Saccharopolyspora erythraea NRRL 2338: one gene and its partner. The protein of the gene in region 2 binds, or shares a complex with, the protein of the main gene of each other region. Links are inferred from orthologs where the notes say so. Each region holds a gene or a part of one and is shown on either strand. Other genes may lie near its edges. The genes, in order: SACE_RS04175 and SACE_RS01285.

Region 1 (9,334 bases), 650 kb from region 2 along the record:
ACCAGCCCGTCGTCGAGGCCGTGCGCTTCTGGCTGCGATGCGAGGCCTACGTCGTACATCGCGCGGTAGAGCACGTCACCGGACCGGTCGCCGGTGAACATCCGGCCGGTCCGGTTGGCCCCGTGCGCGGCCGGCGCGAGCCCCACGATCCCCAGCGCCGCGTCCGCCGGCCCGAAGCCGGGGACGGGCCTGCCCCAGTAGGGCTGGTCGCGGAACGCCGCCCGCTTGACCATCGCGACCTCCTCGCGCCACGCGACCAGCCGCGGGCAGGCGGTGCAGCGCGTGATGGCCTCGTCCAGCTCGCCGAGGTCGGCGGCGCCGCCCGCGGCCGCCGACGGGTCCTCGACCGGGTCGTCGATGAGTCGGGATGGTCCGGGGATCACCCCAGCCACCTTCCCAGAAACGGGAACGGTCCGCGTCTCGCGGCACGTAAAGTGCGGGGTATGGCAGCCAGCGAAGCGAACAACGACGAGGCCACCAAGGAAGCGACCGCTCCGGCCGAGCCCGTCGACGATCTGGTCAGCACGCACCACTCGATCACCGTGGACGGCGGCGAACTGCCCTACACGGCCACGACCGGGCGGATCGTGCTGCGGGAGGAGACCTTCAAGGACGGCAGGTTCGAGGGCTTCAAGCCCAAGGCCGAGGTCTTCCTCACCGCCTACGTCGCCGACGTCGAGCCCGGCACCAGCCGACCGGTCACCTTCGCCTTCAACGGCGGCCCCGGCTCGTCGAGCGTCTGGCTGCACCTGGGCGTGCTCGGCCCCCGCCGCGTGCTCTCCGGCGACGCCGGCGACCTCGCCGCCCCGCCCTACGGCCTGGCCGACAACGCCGAAACCCTGCTGGCGCACAGCGACCTGGTGTTCATCGACCCGGTGTCGACCGGCTACTCGCGCGCCGTCGAGGGCGGGGAGGCCACCGACTTCCACGGCTACGCGCGCGACATCGAGTCGATCGCCGAGGTCATCCGGCTGTGGACCTCGCGCAACAACCGCTGGCTGTCGCCGAAGTACCTGGCGGGCGAGTCCTACGGCACGCTGCGCGCGGCGGCGCTGGCCGAGCACCTGCAGAACCGCCACGGTCTCTACCCCAACGGCCTGCTGCTGATCTCGTCGGTGCTCGACATGGGCACCATCCGCTTCACCGAAGGCAACGACCAGCCCTACGCGCTGTTCCTGCCGACCTACGCCGCGATCGCGCACTACCACGGCAAGCACGGCGACCGCCCGCTGCACGAGGTGGTCGCCGAGGCCGAGGAGTTCGCCTCCGGCGACTACCCGCTCGCCCTCGCGCGCGGCGCGCGGCTGAGCGAGCAGGAGCGCGCCGACATCGTGCGCCGCACCGCGCGGCTGACCGGTCTGTCGGAGGACTACGTCGACCGTGCCAACCTGCGCATCGAGCACATCCGGTTCTTCACCGAGCTGCTGCGGGACCAGCGGCGCACCGTCGGCCGGATGGACGGGCGGTTCACCGGCTGGGAGCCGGACGCGGCGGGCGAGCACTTCTCCGACGACCCGAGCATCTCCGGCATCCGCGGCGCCTACGCGGCGGGCATCAACCACTACCTGCGCGCCGAGCTCGACTACGTCAACGACCTGCCCTACGAGACCCTGAGCAGCCGGGTGCAGCCCTGGTCGTACAAGGAGTTCGAGGGTGCGTCGGTGTCGGTGGTGGAGAAGCTGAGCGCGGCCATGCGCGCCAACCCGCACCTGCGCGTCCACGTCGCCTGCGGCTACACCGACGGCGCCACGCCGCACTTCGCCGCCGAGCACGTGCTGGCCCGGCTGACGATCCCGCCGCAGCTGCGGGAGAACATCGAGGTCCGCTACTACGACGCGGGGCACATGATGTACGTGCACGAGCCGTCGCGGATCCAGCAGTCGGCGGACCTGGCGGCCTTCGTGTCGGGCGAACGTCCTTAGTGGACGGACGACGCGCTCGGCGTTGACCGCGGCCCTGCTCCGGAGACGGAGCGGGGCCGCGTTCGTTTCTCGCCCCCATCCATAGTCGGCATTGTCCCCGGATTGTCCTTCCACGCCAGTGCGACTTCTGGCTCCAGATCGGTGCCTCGGGCCGTCGCGGCTGCAACGCGATGCTGAAAGCCGAGCAATGAGCCCCGAAAGCACGACGCCCGCCCTCCGGGTGGAGGGCGGGCGTCGCAGATGCGCGCGGATCAGGCCACGACGTGCGGGCGTTCCTCGGCGAAGTGGCACGCCGAGGGGTGCTCGCCCATCCGGACGGTGAGCTCCGGCTGCTTCTCGGCGCAGATCTCCTGCGCCTTCCAGCAGCGGGTGCGGAACCGGCAGCCCGAGGGCGGGTTGGCCGGGCTCGGCACGTCGCCGGTGAGCCGGATGACCTCCCGCCTGCCCCGCAGCGTCGGGTCCGGCACCGGGACCGACGACAGCAGCGCCTGCGTGTAGGGGTGCTGCGGGTGCTCGTAGATCTGCTCGTCGGTGCCGATCTCGACGACCTTGCCGAGGTACATCACCGCCACCCGGTCCGACAGGTGGCGCACCACGCCGAGGTCGTGGGCGATGAAGACGTACGACAGCCCGAACTCCTGCTGCAGCTCGCCGAGCAGGTTCATCACCTGCGCCTGGATCGAGACGTCCAGCGCCGACACCGGCTCGTCGCAGACGATCACCTTCGGCCGCAGCGCCAGCGCGCGGGCGATGCCGATGCGCTGCCGCTGACCACCGGAGAACTGGTGCGGGTAGCGCTGGATGTGCTCGGGGTTGAGCCCCACGACCTCCAGCAGCTCCTGCACCTTCTGCCTGCGCTGCCCCTTCGGCGCCACCTCGGGGTGGATCTCGAACGGCTCGCCGACGATGTCGCCGACGGTGCGCCTGGGGTTCAGCGAGGTGTAGGGGTCCTGCAGCACGATCTGCATGTCCCGGCGCAGCTTGCGCAGCTCCGAGCCGCGCATCCGGAACATGTCCCGCCCCTCGAACAGCGCGCTTCCGCTGGTCGGCTTCTCCAGCCGCATCAGCACCTGCGCGAGGGTCGACTTGCCGCACCCGGACTCGCCGACGACACCGAGCGTCTCGCCCTTGTGCAGGTCGAACGACACGCCGTCGACCGCCCGGACGTGCCCGATGGTGCGCCGGAACAGCACGCCCTGGGTCACCGGGAAGTGCTTGACCAGATCCCGGACCTGGAGGATCGGCTCAGTCACGGGTCATCAGCTCCTCCGCGAAGTGGCATGCGCTGGCCCGGCCCAGCCCGAGCTGGTGGAAGGCGGGCACCTCCCGGCTGCACCGATCCTCGGCCCGCGGACACCGCGGGTGGAACGGGCAGCCCGGCGGGACGTTGAGCAGGTTCGGCGGCAGGCCCTTGATGGTGTCCAGCTCCTGGCCCTTGAGGTCCAGACGCGGGATGGACCGCATCAGGCCCTCGGTGTAGGGGTGGCCCGGCTTGCGGTACAGCGAGTACGCGTCGGCGGACTCCACGATCCGCCCCGCGTACATCACCACGATCCGGTCGGCCACCTCGGCGACCACACCGAGGTCGTGGGTGATCAGGATCAGCCCCATGCCGCGCTCGCGGCGCAGATCGTCGAGCAGGTCCATGATCTGGGCCTGCACGGTGACGTCGAGCGCCGTGGTCGGCTCGTCGGCGATCAGCAGCTCCGGGTCCAGCGCCAGCGACATCGCGATCATCGCGCGCTGCCGCATGCCGCCGGAGAACTGGTGCGGGAACTCCTTCACGCGCTGCTTGGCGTTGGGGATCTTCACCTGGTCCAGCAGCTCGACGGCGCGGTTCATCGCGTCCTTGCGGGACATCCCGCGCCGCATCCGCAGCTGCTCGGCGATCTGGAACCCGACGGTGTAGACCGGGTTCAGCGCCGACAGCGCGTCCTGGAAGATCATCGCCGTCGACTCGCCGCGCAGCTCCCTGCGCCGCGCCTCGTTGGCCTTGAGCAGCTCCTCGCCCTTGTAGCGGATGGAGCCGCCGGTGATCACGCCCGGCGGGATGTCCAGGATTCCCATGATCGTCTGGGCGGTGACGCTCTTGCCCGAGCCCGACTCACCGAGCACGGCCAGCGTCTCGCCCTTGTCGACGTGGTAGCTCACGCCGTTGAGGACCTTGGCCACGCCGTCCCTGGTGCGGAACTCCACGTGCAGGTCCTCGACCTCCAGCAGCGGCCCCTGGGGCTTGTCGGAGGAGTGCTGGGAGGACTTCTCGTCCACAGCGGTCATGCCGGATCCTCCTACTTCTGCTTCGGGTCGAGCGCGTCGCGGACGGCGTCACCGAGCATCACGAACGCCAGGACTGTGACGACCAGGAACAGGGCGGGGAACAGCAGCAGGTGCGGCGCGCCCTGGATGTAGTTTCGGGAGTCCGCGATCATCACGCCCCACGAGACCACCGGGTAGCGCAGGCCGATGCCGAGGAACGACAGCGTGGCCTCCGCGCCGATGAACGCGCCGAGCGCGATGGTGGCGTAGACCATCACCGGCGCCAGGCAGTTCGGCAGCATGTGCCGCAGGATGATCCGCGGCGCGCCGGCCCCCAGCGCCCTGGCGGCCTTGACGTAGTCCTGCTGCTTGGCCGCGATCGCCGCCGACCGCATGATCCGCATCGCCATCGGCCACGACAGGATCGCGATCGACAGCACCACCTGGGTGACCACCCGGGTGCCGCTGGGCACCGCGACCTCGGCGTTGAAGGTGGTCAGGATGACGATGGCACCGAGCACGAAGGGCAGGCCGAGGAAGATCTCGGAGAACCGGGACAGCAGGTTGTCCGCCCAGCCGCCGTAGTAGCCGGCCAGCAGCCCGACGGTGGCACCGAGCAGCACCGTCAGCAGCGTGGCCATGATGCCCACGATGATCGAGGCCCTGGTCCCGTGGATCGCCCTGGCCCACAGGTCGCGCCCGAGGTTGTCGTAGCCGAACCACGCCTCGGCCGACGGCAGGTCGCGGGCCTTGGACAGGTCCTGGAAGTTCGGGTCCACCGACGTGAACACGCCGGGGAAGGCCGCGATGAACAGCAGGACGGCGATGATCGACGTCGCGATGATGAACAGCGGGCGCCTGCGCAGGTCGTGCCAGGCGTCGCCCCAGAGCCCGCGCGGCTTCTTCGCCTTCTGGCCGAGGGGCGCGGCGAGCGCGTCCCCGCCCGATCCGTCGCGCACGGCGGCGACGGCGACGTGGTGGGTGGATTCGGCAGGCTCAGTCATATCGGATCCTCGGGTCGAGAGCCGCGTAGAGGAGGTCCACGATCAGGTTCATCAGCAGGTAGACGATCACCAGCAGGGTGACGATCCCGGTGACGGTGGTCCCTTCCTTGGTGAGGATGGACCGGAAGATCAGTCCGCCGATGCCCCTGATGTTGAACACGCCCTCTGTGACGATCGCACCGCCCATGAGGGCGCCGAGGTCGGTGCCCAGGAACGTGATCACCGGGATCACGGAGTTGCGCAGCAGGTGCACCCCCACCACCCGCTTGGGTTCGAGTCCCTTGGCGACCGCGGTGCGCACGTAGTCCGCCCGGCGGTTCTCCATCAGGCTCGTCCTGGTCAGCCGGGCCACGTAGGCCATCGACAGGGACCCGAGGACGAAGCCCGGCGCGATCAGCTCGCCGATCGAGGGGTCGGAGCTGACGGTGGGCCGGATGATGCCGAGCTCGGTGCCGAGCGAGATCTGGATCACGAAACCGGTGACGAACACCGGCAGCGAGATCAGGAACAGCGTGGACACCAGCACCAGGTTGTCCAGGAAGCTGCGGCCCCGCAGGCCGGTCACGATGCCGGCGAGCAGGCCGATGACCGCCTCGATGATCAGCGCGACGAGCGCGAGCTTGATCGTGACCGGATAGGCGTTCTCGATCAGCTGGCTGACCTGGATGCCGGCGTAGGTCTCGCCGAAGTCACCCGTAAAGAGCTTCCCAAGGTACTTGAAATACTGGATGATCAGCGGATCGTCCAGGTTGTACTTCGCGTGCATCTCCGCGATGTACTCCGGCGGGCAGCCGCGGTCGCCGCACTTGCCGGCGAACGGGTCGCCGGGGATCGCCCAGACGAGCAAGTAGATGATCAGCGTGGTGCCGATGAACACCGGGATCAGCTGCAACAGCCGTCGCAGCAGGTAACGACCCATCAGGGCCTCCTCAAACAAGCCAGCGCGGGGCCCGGCCCGCCGGGTCTCGACGGGCCGGGCGCGCGTGCGGATCGTTACGGGTTGAGACGCACAGTGGTCAGGTCAAGCTCACGGTAAGCCTTGACCTCGCCCGCTGCGATCCGTTCCGAGAACCCGTACTGGACCGGCTGCGTCCACAGCGGGACGATCGGCAGGTCCTGACCCAGCAGCTTCTCCGCCTCGGCGTAACCCTTGTTCGCCTCCTCGATCGTGGGAGCCGCGTTCGCCCGGTCGAGTGCCGCGTCGAAGGCCGGGTTGGAGTAGCCGTAGTCGTTCGACGACGCCCCGGTGCGGTACAGCTGGGTCAGGAAGGTCTCCAGGTTCGGGTAGTCGGCCTTCCACCCGGTGCGGAACAGGCCGTCGAACTGGAAGGCGTTCGCCGTCTGCCGGAACTCGCCGAAGGTCGGGACCGGGGTGAAGACGACGTTGATGCCCAGGTTCTGGCGGATGCTGGCCGCGACGGCCTCGCTCCACTCGTTGTGGCCGCCGTCGCCGTTGGTCTTGACGGTCAGCGTGCCCTGGAAGCCACCGGCCTGGGCCAGGTACTGCTTGGCCTTCTCCGGGTTGAACTCGCAGGCCTCACCGCACTGGTTGGGCACGTAGCCCTCGACGGCGGGGGTGGCGAAGCCGTCCGCCGGGTCGCGGCCACCGGCGAAGACCGTCTCGGTGATGGTCTTGCGGTCGATGGACATCGAGATCGCCTTGCGCAGCAGCGGGTTCTTGAACCGCTCGTCGTAGATCGGGAAGCCCATGTTCTGGGTCAGCAGACCCGGCTTCTCCTTGGCGCGCTCACCGAGGTCCTGCTTCCACTTGTCGCCGACCAGGGCCGAGACCGGGATCGCGCGCAGGAAGTCGAGGTTGCCCGACACCAGGTCCTGGTAGGCACCGTCGAGCTGCTCGTAGACCTTGAACTTGGCGCCCTTGATCTGCGGCTTGTCCGCGCCGGCGTAGTTCTCGTAGGTGGCGACGTTGAGCTCGACGTTCGGCGTGCGGTCGACGAACTTGAACGGACCGTTGCCGATGGGGTGGTCCTCGAACTTCTTCGGGTCGGCGAAGAACGAGTCGGGAAGCGGCTTGTAGGCCGAGTAGCCCAGGACGACGGGGAAGATCGTGAAGGGGCTCTTGAGCTTGACCGTGAAGGTGTTGTCGTCGACGACCTTGAGGCCCGACATCTCCTTCGTCGGCGGCGTCGGCGGGGACGCGGGGCCGGCCTCGCCGTCGGGGTCCTTCGGGTGGACCACGTCGTAGCCGTCGACCTGCTCGAAGAAGCTCGCACCCTGGAAGCCGTTGGGGCCGTAGGCGGTGTAGTTCCAGGCGTCCACGAAGTTCTTGGCCTTGACCGGGGTGCCGTCGTGGAACGTCCAGCCCGGCTTCAGCTTGATGGTGAAGTTCGTGTTGTCGGTCGTGGTGATCGACTCCGCGACCGCGTTCTCGACCTTCAGGTCGCTCGCCCGGTACTCGACCAGGCCGGTGAACAGGGCGTCGATGATGAAGCCGCCGTTCTCCTCGGTCGTGTTGCCAGGAACCAGTGGGTTCTCCGGCTCGCCCCAGTCGAGGGTGACGATGCCGTCCTCACCCGAGGCGCTGCCGCCTCCGCCGCAGGCACTGGCGAGCATCGCCACCGCCATTGGGACCGCGACCAGAGCGGCCAAGCGTCCCTTTCGCATGTACGTCCTCCCGCTTCCACGTGTGCCCCGTCGGGGATTTTCGGGGGTCACCACGCACGGCGGCGTTCACCGCCGCGTCAGACGAGCGTAAACATAAGTGAGAACGGGCTCACAGCAATCCGCTGTCACAAAGCCGTCACCTTCTGGCTCGATCCAGAAACCCCGTCACTCAGAAGGTGGAATAGGACGACCACACTCCGGGAACTAGCTGATAGACAGGGCGATGCCGTCCAGGATGTCGTGTTCACTGACGGTGATCGAGTCGATTCCGGCGCGTTCCGACAGCTCCTCTGCCAGCACCTTCACCACCAGCGCGCCGCCGACGATCACGTCCACCCGGCCGGCGTGCAGGGAGCCGATCCCGGCGCGCTCGTCGTGGGTCATCGACAACAACTGCTCGGTTGTCCGTTCGAGTCCATTCCGGGATATCTGTGAAAGGTGAATGGCGGCGGGATCGTACTCCGGCAGATTCTGCGCGATGGCCGAAAGCGTCGTGACCGTTCCGGCGACCCCCACCCAGGTCCGGGCATCCGAGGAATCGACGGCGGCGAACGCGTCGTCCAGAATGCCGCGCGCGACCTTGACGGCCTCGCGGACCTCGTCCTCGGCCGGCGGGTCGCCGTGCAGGCTGCGCTCGGTCAGCCGGACGCAGCCGATGTCGGCGGAGTACGCGGCGGTGATGTCGGCGCGCACGCCGTCCCAGGTGCCGACCACCAGCTCCGTCGAGCCGCCGCCGACGTCGGTGACCACGAACGGCCCGTCCTGCGGGTCCAGGTCGCCGACCGCGCCGATGAACGACAGCCGCGCCTCCTCGTCACCGGTGATCACCTCCGCGTCGATGCCGAGGGTCTCGCGCACCATGGCGAAGAACTCCTCGCGGTTGGAGGCGTCCCGCGTGGCCGAGGTCGCCACCATGCGGATGCGCTCCACACCCTTGCGGCGCGCGATGTTGGCGTAGTCGACAAGCGCGGCCCGCGTGCGCTCGAGCGCCTCGTCGGCGAGCCTGCCGGTGGCGTCGACGCCCTGGCCGAGCCGCACGATTCGCATTTCGCGGTGGATGTCGCGCAGGTGCCGCGTCCCGCCGTCGGGATCCGAATCCGGCCCCGGGGAGACCGTCACGTCGGCGACGAGCAGCCGGATGGAGTTCGTTCCGCAGTCGATCGCCGCGACACGTGACATCGCTGGTCCTCCTCGATACGTGCGCCGGCCGGCCGCCGCAGGCCCGCCGCGCGCTGCGCGCTTGTCGGCCCCCACGCTAGTTGCGCGCCCGGCGGACGCACGCGCGTGGTACCGCAACGCCGTGTCACACGAAAGTGGAGCGCGCGGACTCCTTCGGACGGGTGACCCGTGGTAACTCAGCGCGCCCGGGGCGAGGGCGCGAACCGCCGGGCGAAAACGGGTGATCCAGGAGAGATTCACCCGCCTGCCAAGCCAACTCCAACCAGTCGAGCGACCTCGACCGGTGGTATCGCGGGCCCGGGCAGCGGCAGGCGGCGTCCCTCGCACCAGGAACACCGCCTGCCGGGC
Region 2 (9,394 bases):
CGCGAAGATCGAGGAGGACCCCGCGCACCCCGTCCTGCTGCGCACCGTGCGAGGTCTCGGCTACCGGTGGGAGCGGCCGTGAGGCGTCCGCGCCTCGGGCTGCGGATGCGGATCGTCGTCGCCCTCATGGTGGTCACCACCACGGCGACGGTCGCGATGGCGTTCGCGGCGTACCGGCTGCAGGCCACGGGCACGACCGACCGGTTCAACGCGGCCGCCAGCGCCGGGTTCCTGTCGGACCTCAGCCAGGCGCAGGCCAGGTACCGCACCGCCGCCGAGCCGAAGGACCGGATCAAGACGGTCGCCGACTACATGATCGGACGCAAGGGCCTGCACTGGTCGGTCGTCGACTTCATGCCCAGCGCCAACGGGCCGGCGCCGGGACCGGTGTGGCTGCTGGAAGGACCCGACTACTACTACGGTCCGCAGCTCAGGCCGGAGCACGTGGACGCGTCGTCGTTGCGGTTCGAGGGTTTCCCCGAGCCGGCGTTCGTCGCCACCACCACGCCGTGGGTGAACCGCACCGCCGGTCTGGTGGCCAGGGCCCGCACCGGTGGCACGACCACCGAGACGGTGCCGGTCGAGGGCGGTGGGCAGCTGCTGGCCTTCGCTTCGCGGGTCGGTCCCGACCTGGTTCTCGTGGAGTTCTACGACATGCAGCCGCTGCACTCCGAGCTGTCGCAGCTGCGCAACGCGCTCGCGGTGGTGGCGCTCGGGGTTTCGGCGCTCGGCGTGGTGCTGGCGCTGCTGGCGGCGGCGAGCGTCCAGCGGCCGGTCCGCAAGGTCGCCGCCGCCGCGCACCGGATCGGCGAGGGCGCTTTCGACACCCGGCTCCCGGTTCGCGGCAAGGACGAGATCGCCGAGCTCACCAGCGCGTTCAACACGATGGCGCAGCGGCTCGGCGACTCGATCGAGGAGCTGCGGGTCAAGGACCGCCAGCAGCAGCGGTTCGTCGCCGACGTCGCCCACGACCTGCGCACCCCGACCGCCTCGCTGGTCGCGGCGGCCGACAGCCTGGAGCACCCGGACCCGGAGTCGCGTTCCCGGGCGGTCGCGCTGGTCTCCACGCAGGCCCGCCGGCTGGCGAGGCTGGTGGACGATCTGCTGGAGATCTCCCGCTTCGACTCCGGCGCCGCCGAGCTGCGGCCGGAGGGCGTCGACCTGCGGGAGCTGGTGCGCGAGGCGATCGAGCTGGTCACGTGCGATGCCGACGTGCGGCTGGACGCCACGGCGGACACCACGCTCGTCGGCGACCCGCGCAGGCTGCACACGATCGTCTGCAACCTGCTGGCCAACGCCGTGCACCACGGTGCGGAGCCGGTCACCGTTGCGATCGACGGCACCGATCCCGGGCAGGTCGTCCTGCGCGTCGCGGACTCGGGTCCGGGCGTGCCGGAGGAGTTGACGCGGATCCTGTTCGACCGCTTCGTTCGGGGCGACCGGGCGCGCAGCGCGACCGACGGCAGCGGCCTGGGCATGGCAATCGCCCAGCAGAACGCCCTCGTGCACGGTGGGCGGATCACCGTGCACAACGACGGCGGTGCCGTCTTCACCCTCACCCTGCCGCGCGGCGACCGGTCGGCCACCGGATCGGACGCGCCCGGCCCGTCAACCGCGTAGCACCCGACTACCCCGTCACGCTCGCCGCTTCGGCCAGCAGGGCGTCGAAGACCGCCCGGACCGCGGGCCGTTCCGACGCGCCCCGGCGGGAGACCGCCTCCACGTTGCGGCCCGCGCGCACGCCCGCGAGCGGGCGCAGCACCAGGCGCGGATCGTCGACCGTGTACCTCGGCAGCAGCGCCACGCCGAACCCGTCGGCGACCAGCGCCTCGATCACGCGGAAGTCGTTGATGCGCTGCACGACCTTGGGTCGTGTGCCGGTGCGCACCGCCAGCGAGCGCAGGACGTCGTCGACCGGGAACCCGATGTCCACGCTCACCCAAGGCTCGCCTGCCAGCTCCGTCAGCTCGACGCGATCCCGGCTCGCGAGCGGGTGGCCGCGAGGGAGGGCGACGTCGAGGGGCTCGCGCAGCAGCGGCGTGATCTCCATCCGCTCGCTGTCGAACGGCTGCGCCTGGTCGTCGCGGTGGGCCACCACGATGTCGAAGTCGGCGACCAGCGCCTGCACCTCCGGCGGGGTCATGTCGACGTCCCGGCACTCCAGCGAGACCTCGCGGATCGCCGACATCCGACGCAGCAGTCCGGGCAGCAACAGCAGCGCGCCGGAGGGGAACAGGGCCACGCGCACCGTCCCGCGCGGCGTGGAGCGGTAGGTGTTCAGCTCGGCCTCGGCGCGGTCGAGCACCGCGAGCACCTCGTCGGCCCGGGCCGCCAGCGCCCGGCCCGCGTCGGTGAGCCGGAGACCTCGCCCGGCCGGTTCGGTGAGGGTGACGCCGACCTCGGCCTGCAACGCGCGGAGCTGCTGCGACACCGCCGACGGTGTGTAGGCCAGCGCCTTCGCGACCGCGGTGACGGTGCCCCGGTCGGCGAGCTCGCGCAGCAGTCTCAGCCTCCGAACATCCATGAAGGAATACTACAGCGATATTGCAGATTATATCGCTTGTGCTTCATAGTGAGCGGCGCTCACCATCGAGTGCGTGACTGCCAGAGACCGGTTGTTGGCCCTGTTCGTCGTCCTGCTGTGGGGCGTCAACTTCATCGCTATCGACTTCGGCCTTCAGCACTTCCCGCCGCTGTTCTTCGGCGGACTGCGCTTCGCGCTGATCGCCCTGCCCACGATCCTGTTCGTGCCGCGGCCGAAGGTGCGGTGGCAGTGGCTGGTCGGCTACGGCCTCGGCTTCGGGACGCTGCAGTTCGCGTTCCTCTTCGTCGCGATCGAGGTCGGGATGCCGACGGGACTGGCGTCGCTGGTGCTCCAGGCTTCCGCGCCGTTCACCGTGATCCTCGGCGCGCTGCTGCTGCGAGAGCGGCTGAACGCGTTGCAGGGTCTGGGAATCGCGATCGCGGTGCTCGGCATGGTCGCGATCGGCTGGAACCGGGCGCAGGACGCCGCGCTGCTGCCGGTCGTGCTGACCCTGCTCGGCGCGCTGGGCTGGGCGTTCGGAAACCTGTGCAACCGCAAGGCGAACCCGCAGAACCCGCTGCACCTGGCGCTGTGGATGTCGGTCGTGCCGCCGCTGCCGATGTTCGCGCTGTCGGCGTTCGTCGAGGGCCCGGTGGTGGGCTGGCAGGCGGTCTGGACGTCGTTCACCACGCAGACCGGCCTCTACGCGCTGTGCGGGCTCGCCTACATCATCGTCTTCGCCACGGTGATCGGCTCGGGGGTCTGGACGGCGCTCATGGGTCGCAACCCGGCCAGCTCCGTCGCGCCGTTCACCCTGCTGGTGCCGGTCGTCGGGTTCACCTCGGCATGGCTGGTGCTGAACGAGCAGCCAGACCCGTTCGAGCTGGTCGCGGGCGCCGTCGTGGTGGGCGGGGTGCTGCTCGGCAGCATCCGGCGCGGCAAGCCCGTCGAGCTCCCGGAACCGGAACCGGTGCTCACGCCGGCGAGGTGACGACGGCGGGCGGTGTGCGAAACCGCCTGCTCGCCGCTACTTCGACTGCCAGTAGCCCGGTCCAGGGGTGTCGAAGGTGTGCTTGCGGGTCTTGGCGTTCCACGACCAGCGGCCGACCTTCAGACCCCACGAGGAAAGGCCGCGCTGGGTGACGTGCAGCACCAGCGGGCCGATCCGGAAGCTCTTGCGCAGCTTGAAACCCATGACCCCATCGTGTCGACCGATCGCCGAGCGGCGCAACCACCCGACATCGGAGAAGGCGCTCCTCAGCCGAGCGCCTCGGTGGTCGAGGCCGGCGAGGTGGAGCCGACGGCGATGCCACCGAAGTCGTCCGGCGCGACCGCCTCGGCCTCGACGTCGTGCTTGGCGATAGCGCCGCTGCGGATCTCCTCGGCGTAGTGGCAGGCCACCCGGTGACCGGGGGAGATCTCGCGCAGCACCGGGCGTTCGGTGTCGCAGCGAGTCTGCTGCTTCCACGGGCAGCGGGTGTGGAAGCGGCACCCCGTCGGCGGCGCGGCCGGCGAGGGCAGGTCACCGGAGAGCAGGATCTGCTCCCGCTGGTCCTCCACGACCGGGTCCGGCACCGGGACCGCCGACAGCAGCGCGCGCGTGTAGGGGTGCAGGGGCTCGGTGTAGAGGTCGTCGGACTCCGACTCCTCCACGATCCCGCCCAGGTACATCACCCCGATCCGGTCGGCGATGTGGCGGACGACCGCGAGGTCGTGCGCGATCACCAGGTAGGTCAGGCCGAACTCGTCCTGCAGGTCCTCCAGCAGGTTGAGCACCTGCGCCTGCACCGAGACGTCGAGCGCCGACACCGGCTCGTCGGCGACCAGCAGGTCGGGGCCGACCGCCAGCGCGCGTGCGATGCCGATGCGCTGGCGCTGCCCGCCGGAGAACTCGTGCGGGTACTTGCGCAGCGACGTCGACGGCAGCCCCACCGCGCTGAGCAGCTCGCGCAGGCGCTTCGCCGTGGACTCGCGGCCCTTGTCCAGACCGTGCGCGCGTATCCCCTCGACCAGCAGCGACTCCACCGACTGCCGCGGGTCGAGCGAGGCGAGCGGGTCCTGGAACACCATCTGCATGCGACGGCGCATACGGCGCAGCCGTTCGCCCTTCATCGCCGACAGGTCGGTGCCGTCGAAGACCACCCGGCCGCCGGTCGGCTTCTCCAGGCGCAGCAGCGCGCGCCCGAGCGTCGACTTGCCGCAGCCCGACTCGCCGACCAGGCCGTATGTCTCGCCCTTGCGGACGCGCAGCGACACCCCGTCGACGGCGTAGACGTAGCCGACCGTGCGGTCGAGCACCACCCCGCGCTTGATCGGGAAGTGCACCGCGAGGTCGTCGACCTCCACCAGGAGCTGCTCGGTCATGCCCTCTCCCCCGAGGTCGTCGTGGTCGCCGTGCTCGCGGAAAAGCCCCTCACGAGACCTCCTGCGTCTTGCGGGACACCCGCACCCGGTCGGCCCCGCGAGCAGTAGAACAAGCGTTGCTCACGAGACCTCCATGGAAGACGATTCCCGCACCGGGTTGTGGCAGCGCAGCAAGCGCGCCCCCACGTCCACACTGACCTCCGGGGTCTGCTGCTGGCAGACCTCCAGCGCGTTCGGGCAGCGGGGGCAGAACGCGCAACCCGCGTCCCACGGGATGTTGTCGCTGATCGAGCCCCTGATCGGGGTGAGCTTCTGCCCCCTGGTCGCGTCGAGCCGGGGGATCGACGACAGCAGGCCCGCCGTGTACGGGTGCCGGGGCCGGGCGAACAGCTCGTGGCGGGCCGCACGCTCCACGACCCGGCCCGCGTAGAGCACGTTCACCTCGTCGCAGAGCCCGGCGACCACGCCCAGGTCGTGGGTGATCATGATCAGCGCGGTGTCGGTCTCGGCGACCAGCTTGGTCAGCAGGTTCAGGATCTGCGCCTGGATGGTGACGTCCAGGGCGGTCGTCGGCTCGTCGGCGATCAGCAGCCGCGGCCGGCACGCCAGCGCCATCGCGATCAGCGCCCGCTGCCGCATGCCGCCGGAGAGCTGGTGCGGGTACTCCCGCAGCCTCCGGCGCGGGTCCGGGATGCCGACCTTGGCCAGCAGCTCCTCGGCCTCCGGCATGGCCTTCTTGCGGGGCAGACCGCGATGCCGCTCGATGACCTCGGCCACCTGCACGCCGATGGAGACCACCGGGTTCAGCGAGGTCAGCGGGTCCTGGAACACCATGCTCAGGTCCCGGCCGCGCCGCTTGTCCAGCTCCTGGCGGGACAGGCCGAGCAGCTCGGTGCCGTCGAAGGTGATCGAGCCCGAGACCTCCGCGCCGCGCGGCGGGAGCAGTCCCATGATCGCGAGCGAGGTGACCGACTTGCCGCACCCGGACTCGCCGACCAGGCCGACGGTGCGCCCGGGTTCGACGTCGAAGGAGATCCCGTCCACGGCGGTCACCGGCGGCTCGCCCTTGCGGGCGAAGACCACCGAGAGGTCGCGGACTTCCAGCAGCGCCATGTTCGTCCTCGAGGTCCTCAGCGTCGTCTCTTCGGGTCCAGCGCGTCCCGCAGCGACTCACCGACCAGGGTGAAGCCCAGCGCGACCAGGATGATGCAGCCCGCGGGCCAGAACGCGAGCTGCGGGTGCGAGTCGATGACGGTCTGCGCGCCGCCGAGCATCTGGCCCCACTCCGGGATCGAGTCGTCGGCGGCACCGAGTCCGAGGAACGACAGCGCGGCGGCGTCGATGATCGCGACCGCCAGCACCAGCGTGGCCTGCACGACGACCGGGCCGAGCGCGTTGGGCAGCATGTGCCGGAACACGATCGCGGTCTCCCGCACGCCCAGCGCCCGAGCCGCCAGCACGTGGTCGCTCGCGCGCTGCGCCAGCATCGTGCCGCGCAGCAGGCGTCCGAAGATCGGCACCTGCACGATGGCCACCGCCAGGATCACGGTGAACTGCGTCTGGCTGGCGAACAGCGCCCCGATCGAGACGGCCAGCAGCAGCGACGGCACCGAAAGCATCACGTCGACGATCCGCATGACCACCGAGTCGACCCAGCCGCCGAACGCGCCCGCCGTGACACCGAGGACCAGACCGCCGCCGAGGCCGATCACCGTGGCCAGCACCGCGACCAGCAGCGTCTGCTGCGAACCGAGCAGCAGCCGGGAGAACAGGTCGCGGCCGTACTGGTCGCCGCCGAGCGGGAACCCGTCCTGCGGCGGCGGGATCGTGTTGGTCGCGCGGGAGACCTGGTGCTCCAGGACCCGCAGCGCCGGGTCGTGCGGCGCCAGCCAGGGCGCGGTGACGGCCAGCACCACGAAGATGCCGATGATCGCCGCGCCGACCAGGAAGACCGGGCTGCGCCGCAGCCGCCGCCACGCCGACGCGGCGAGGCTCACCCCGGAGTCGGCCGTGCTCTCGGCGAGCTCGTCGATTCGCGCCTTGCGCGTGTTCAGCACCACGTCCGCCCCCTCACCGCGTCCGCAGCCGCGGGTCGATCATCGCGTACGAGAGGTCGACGATCAGGTTGACCAGCACGTACACCATCGCCGCGGACAGGATCACGACCTGCAGCACGGGGAAGTCCTTGCGCTGGAAGCCGACCGCGACCGCCTGCCCGATGCCGGGGATGTTGAACACCCGCTCGGTCAGCACCGCGCCCGCCAGCAGCGCGCCGGTCTGCAGGCCGACCGTGGTGACCACCGGCAGCATCGCGTTGTGCAGGATGTGCCTGGTCCTGATCACCATCGCGCTCAGGCCCTTCGCCCGCGCCGTGCGCACGTAGTCGTCGTCCATCACGTCGAGCACCGCGGCCCTGGTGATCCGGAAGATCACCGCGAACGGGATGGTCGACAGCGCGATCGCGGGCAGGACCAGGTGCACGAAGGCGTTCCACGCCGCGTCCCACTCCCGGGTCAGCAACCCGTCGAGGATGTAGAAGCCGGTCACCCGCGTCGCGTCCATCCCGGTGTCCTGGCGGCCCGAGGCGGGCAGCATGCCGAGCTCGACGGCGAAGACGAACTTCAGCAGGAACGCCAGGAAGAACACCGGAACCGCGACGCCCACCAGCGACCACGTGATGCTCAGGTTGTCCAGCCAGCTCCCCCGGCGCCGGGCCGCCAGGTAGCCGAGCGGGATGCCGACCGCGACCGCCAGCAGCAGCGCCAGGATCGACAGCTCCAGCGTCGCCGGGAAGCGCACCAGGAAGACCTCCAGCGCGGGCGCACCGCGCTGGACACCGGTGGAGGTGCCGAAGTCGCCGGTGACGGCGCGCTCCAGGAACTTCCAGTACTGCACGAAGATGGGCTGGTCCAGGCCGAGCTGCGCCTCGAGCTTCGCGCGGGACTCGGGCGTCGCCCGGTCGCCCAGCAGCGCCGACACCGGGCCGCCGGGCAGCGCCCGCAGCCAGGCGAACAGCAGGACGGACAGCACAGCGACGACCAGCACGAGCTGCGCCAGCCGTCGAACCGTATAGCGGAGCACTAGTCCCCCAAGGTCGGTCCGTGCGCGACGTGCGCGCCGCGCCCCCGTCCAGGCCGGTGGCGCTGCCGGTCACAACCGGCAGCGCCACGACCGGAGCCGGGTCGGCGCAACGCCGTCACGTCACTCGGAGAGGCTCACCGTCGCGAACTCTTCGTCCGTCAGCGGCGAGGGGACCAGGCCCTTCACCCGCTCGTTGAGCACGAGCGCGGGCGGCGAGTGCGACAGCGGGACCGCGGGCAGGTACTCGGCCAGCAGCTTGCGGTTGATCTGCTGGTACATCGCCTGCCGCTTGCCCTCGTCGGGCTCGCTGTCGGCGGCGCGCAGCTCGGCGGCGAGCTGCTCGCCCCACGGTGCGCCCGCGGTGTAGAAGCGGTTCGTCGGCGTGCCGAAGAACGTGCCGATGTAGTTGTCCGGCGTGTTGTAGTCGCCGGTCCAGCCGAGCAGGAAGATGTCGGCGCGGGCGTTGTCGACGTCGTCGATGTAGCCGCCGTTCCACGGCTTGCTGACCGGGTTCACCGTGATGCCCACGGCGCGCAGGTCCTCGGCCAGCGCGTTGTAGATGCCCTGGGGGTCCGGCATGTAGGGCCGGGTGACCTCGGTCGGCCAGTAGAAGTTGACCGTCAGGTTCTGCTGCCCTGCCTCGGCGAGCAGCTGCTTGGCCTTCTCCGGGTCGTGCGGGTACTTCTGCACGTCCGGGGCGTATCCCTCGACGGTGTCCGGGTAGAACTGGGTGGCCACCTCGGCGCCCTCGGGCATGTTGGCCTTGACCAGGTTGTCGCGGTCCAGCGCGTAGGCGATGGCCTGGCGCACCCGCAGGTCGTTCAGCGCCGGGTTGTTCTTCTGGGTGAAGCCCAGGTACATGATGTTGAACGGGTCGCGCACCAGCACGTTGTGCCCGGCGTCGCGCAGCGCCTGCAGGTCGGCGGCGTTGGGGAAGTCGTAGCCGTCGATGCTGCCGGCTTCCAGCTCCTGCTTGCGCGAGGTCTCGTCGGGGATGATCCGGAAGATCAGCTCGCCGATCTTGGCCTTCTCGCCCCAGTACTGGTCGTTGCGGGCCAGCTTGATGGTCTGGTTGCCCTCGTCGTAGCCGCTGAACTTGAACGGCCCGGTGCCCGTCGGGTGCGCCTTGGCGTACTCGGGGTAGGAGAAGCTGTCGCCCTGGGCCTGGACGTTGTTGGCCTGGTACTGCTCCATCGCGGCCGGCGACTGCATGCTGAACGACGGAAGACCGAGCAGGTCCGGAAACTTCGACGTCGCGCGCGTCAGGTGGATCACCGCGGTCGCCGGGTCCGGCGAATCGCAGGAGGAGTACAGCGACGGCGTCTGGCCGTCGGCGAACCCACCGAAGTTCTCGATCCAGTAGTACGAGAGCGCCTGGTTCTGGCCCGCGCCGGTCTGGTGGTACCAGCGCTCGAAGTTCTTGCA

Evidence for each region.
Region 1: the proteins of SACE_RS01285 (region 2) and SACE_RS04175 are in contact, whole or in part, in a cryo-EM structure (PDB 8Z21), measured with the Escherichia coli proteins. The link is inferred for Saccharopolyspora erythraea NRRL 2338 from one-to-one orthologs.

Annotation. Positions count from the first base shown.
Region 1 is NC_009142.1:943,351-952,684, reverse strand. Bases 4,139-6,899 are described here. They hold SACE_RS04175 (ABC transporter permease), read right to left. Parts: upstream 6,102-6,899; coding sequence 5,175-6,101; downstream 4,139-5,174. Other genes in these bases: SACE_RS04170 (peptide ABC transporter substrate-binding protein), read right to left, coding at 6,176-6,899; SACE_RS04180 (ABC transporter permease), read right to left, coding at 4,211-5,182; SACE_RS04185 (ABC transporter ATP-binding protein), read right to left, coding at 4,139-4,199. Also shown: SACE_RS04200 (uracil-DNA glycosylase), read right to left, coding at 1-359; SACE_RS04195 (S10 family peptidase), read left to right, coding at 444-1,922; SACE_RS04190 (ABC transporter ATP-binding protein), read right to left, coding at 2,174-3,175; more of SACE_RS04185, read right to left, coding at 3,168-4,138; more of SACE_RS04170, read right to left, coding at 6,900-7,807; SACE_RS04165 (Ppx/GppA phosphatase family protein), read right to left, coding at 8,012-8,986. UniProt on the Escherichia coli protein: Part of the ABC transporter complex OppABCDF involved in the uptake of oligopeptides and of the ABC transporter complex MppA-OppBCDF involved in the uptake of the cell wall murein tripeptide L-alanyl-gamma-D-glutamyl-meso-diaminopimelate.
Region 2 is NC_009142.1:292,719-302,112, reverse strand. What follows is about bases 4,006-6,826. They hold SACE_RS01285 (ABC transporter ATP-binding protein), read right to left. Parts: upstream 6,002-6,826; coding sequence 5,009-6,001; downstream 4,006-5,008. Other genes in these bases: SACE_RS01280 (ABC transporter permease), read right to left, coding at 6,019-6,826; SACE_RS01290 (ABC transporter ATP-binding protein), read right to left, coding at 4,006-4,888. Outside these bases: SACE_RS01310 (response regulator transcription factor), read left to right, coding at 1-82; SACE_RS01305 (HAMP domain-containing sensor histidine kinase), read left to right, coding at 79-1,620; SACE_RS01300 (LysR family transcriptional regulator), read right to left, coding at 1,628-2,524; SACE_RS01295 (EamA family transporter), read left to right, coding at 2,598-3,515; SACE_RS35980 (DUF4236 domain-containing protein), read right to left, coding at 3,552-3,719; more of SACE_RS01290, read right to left, coding at 3,782-4,005; more of SACE_RS01280, read right to left, coding at 6,827-6,948; SACE_RS01275 (ABC transporter permease), read right to left, coding at 6,959-7,969; SACE_RS01270 (ABC transporter substrate-binding protein), read right to left, coding at 8,090-9,394. UniProt on the Escherichia coli protein: Part of the ABC transporter complex OppABCDF involved in the uptake of oligopeptides and of the ABC transporter complex MppA-OppBCDF involved in the uptake of the cell wall murein tripeptide L-alanyl-gamma-D-glutamyl-meso-diaminopimelate.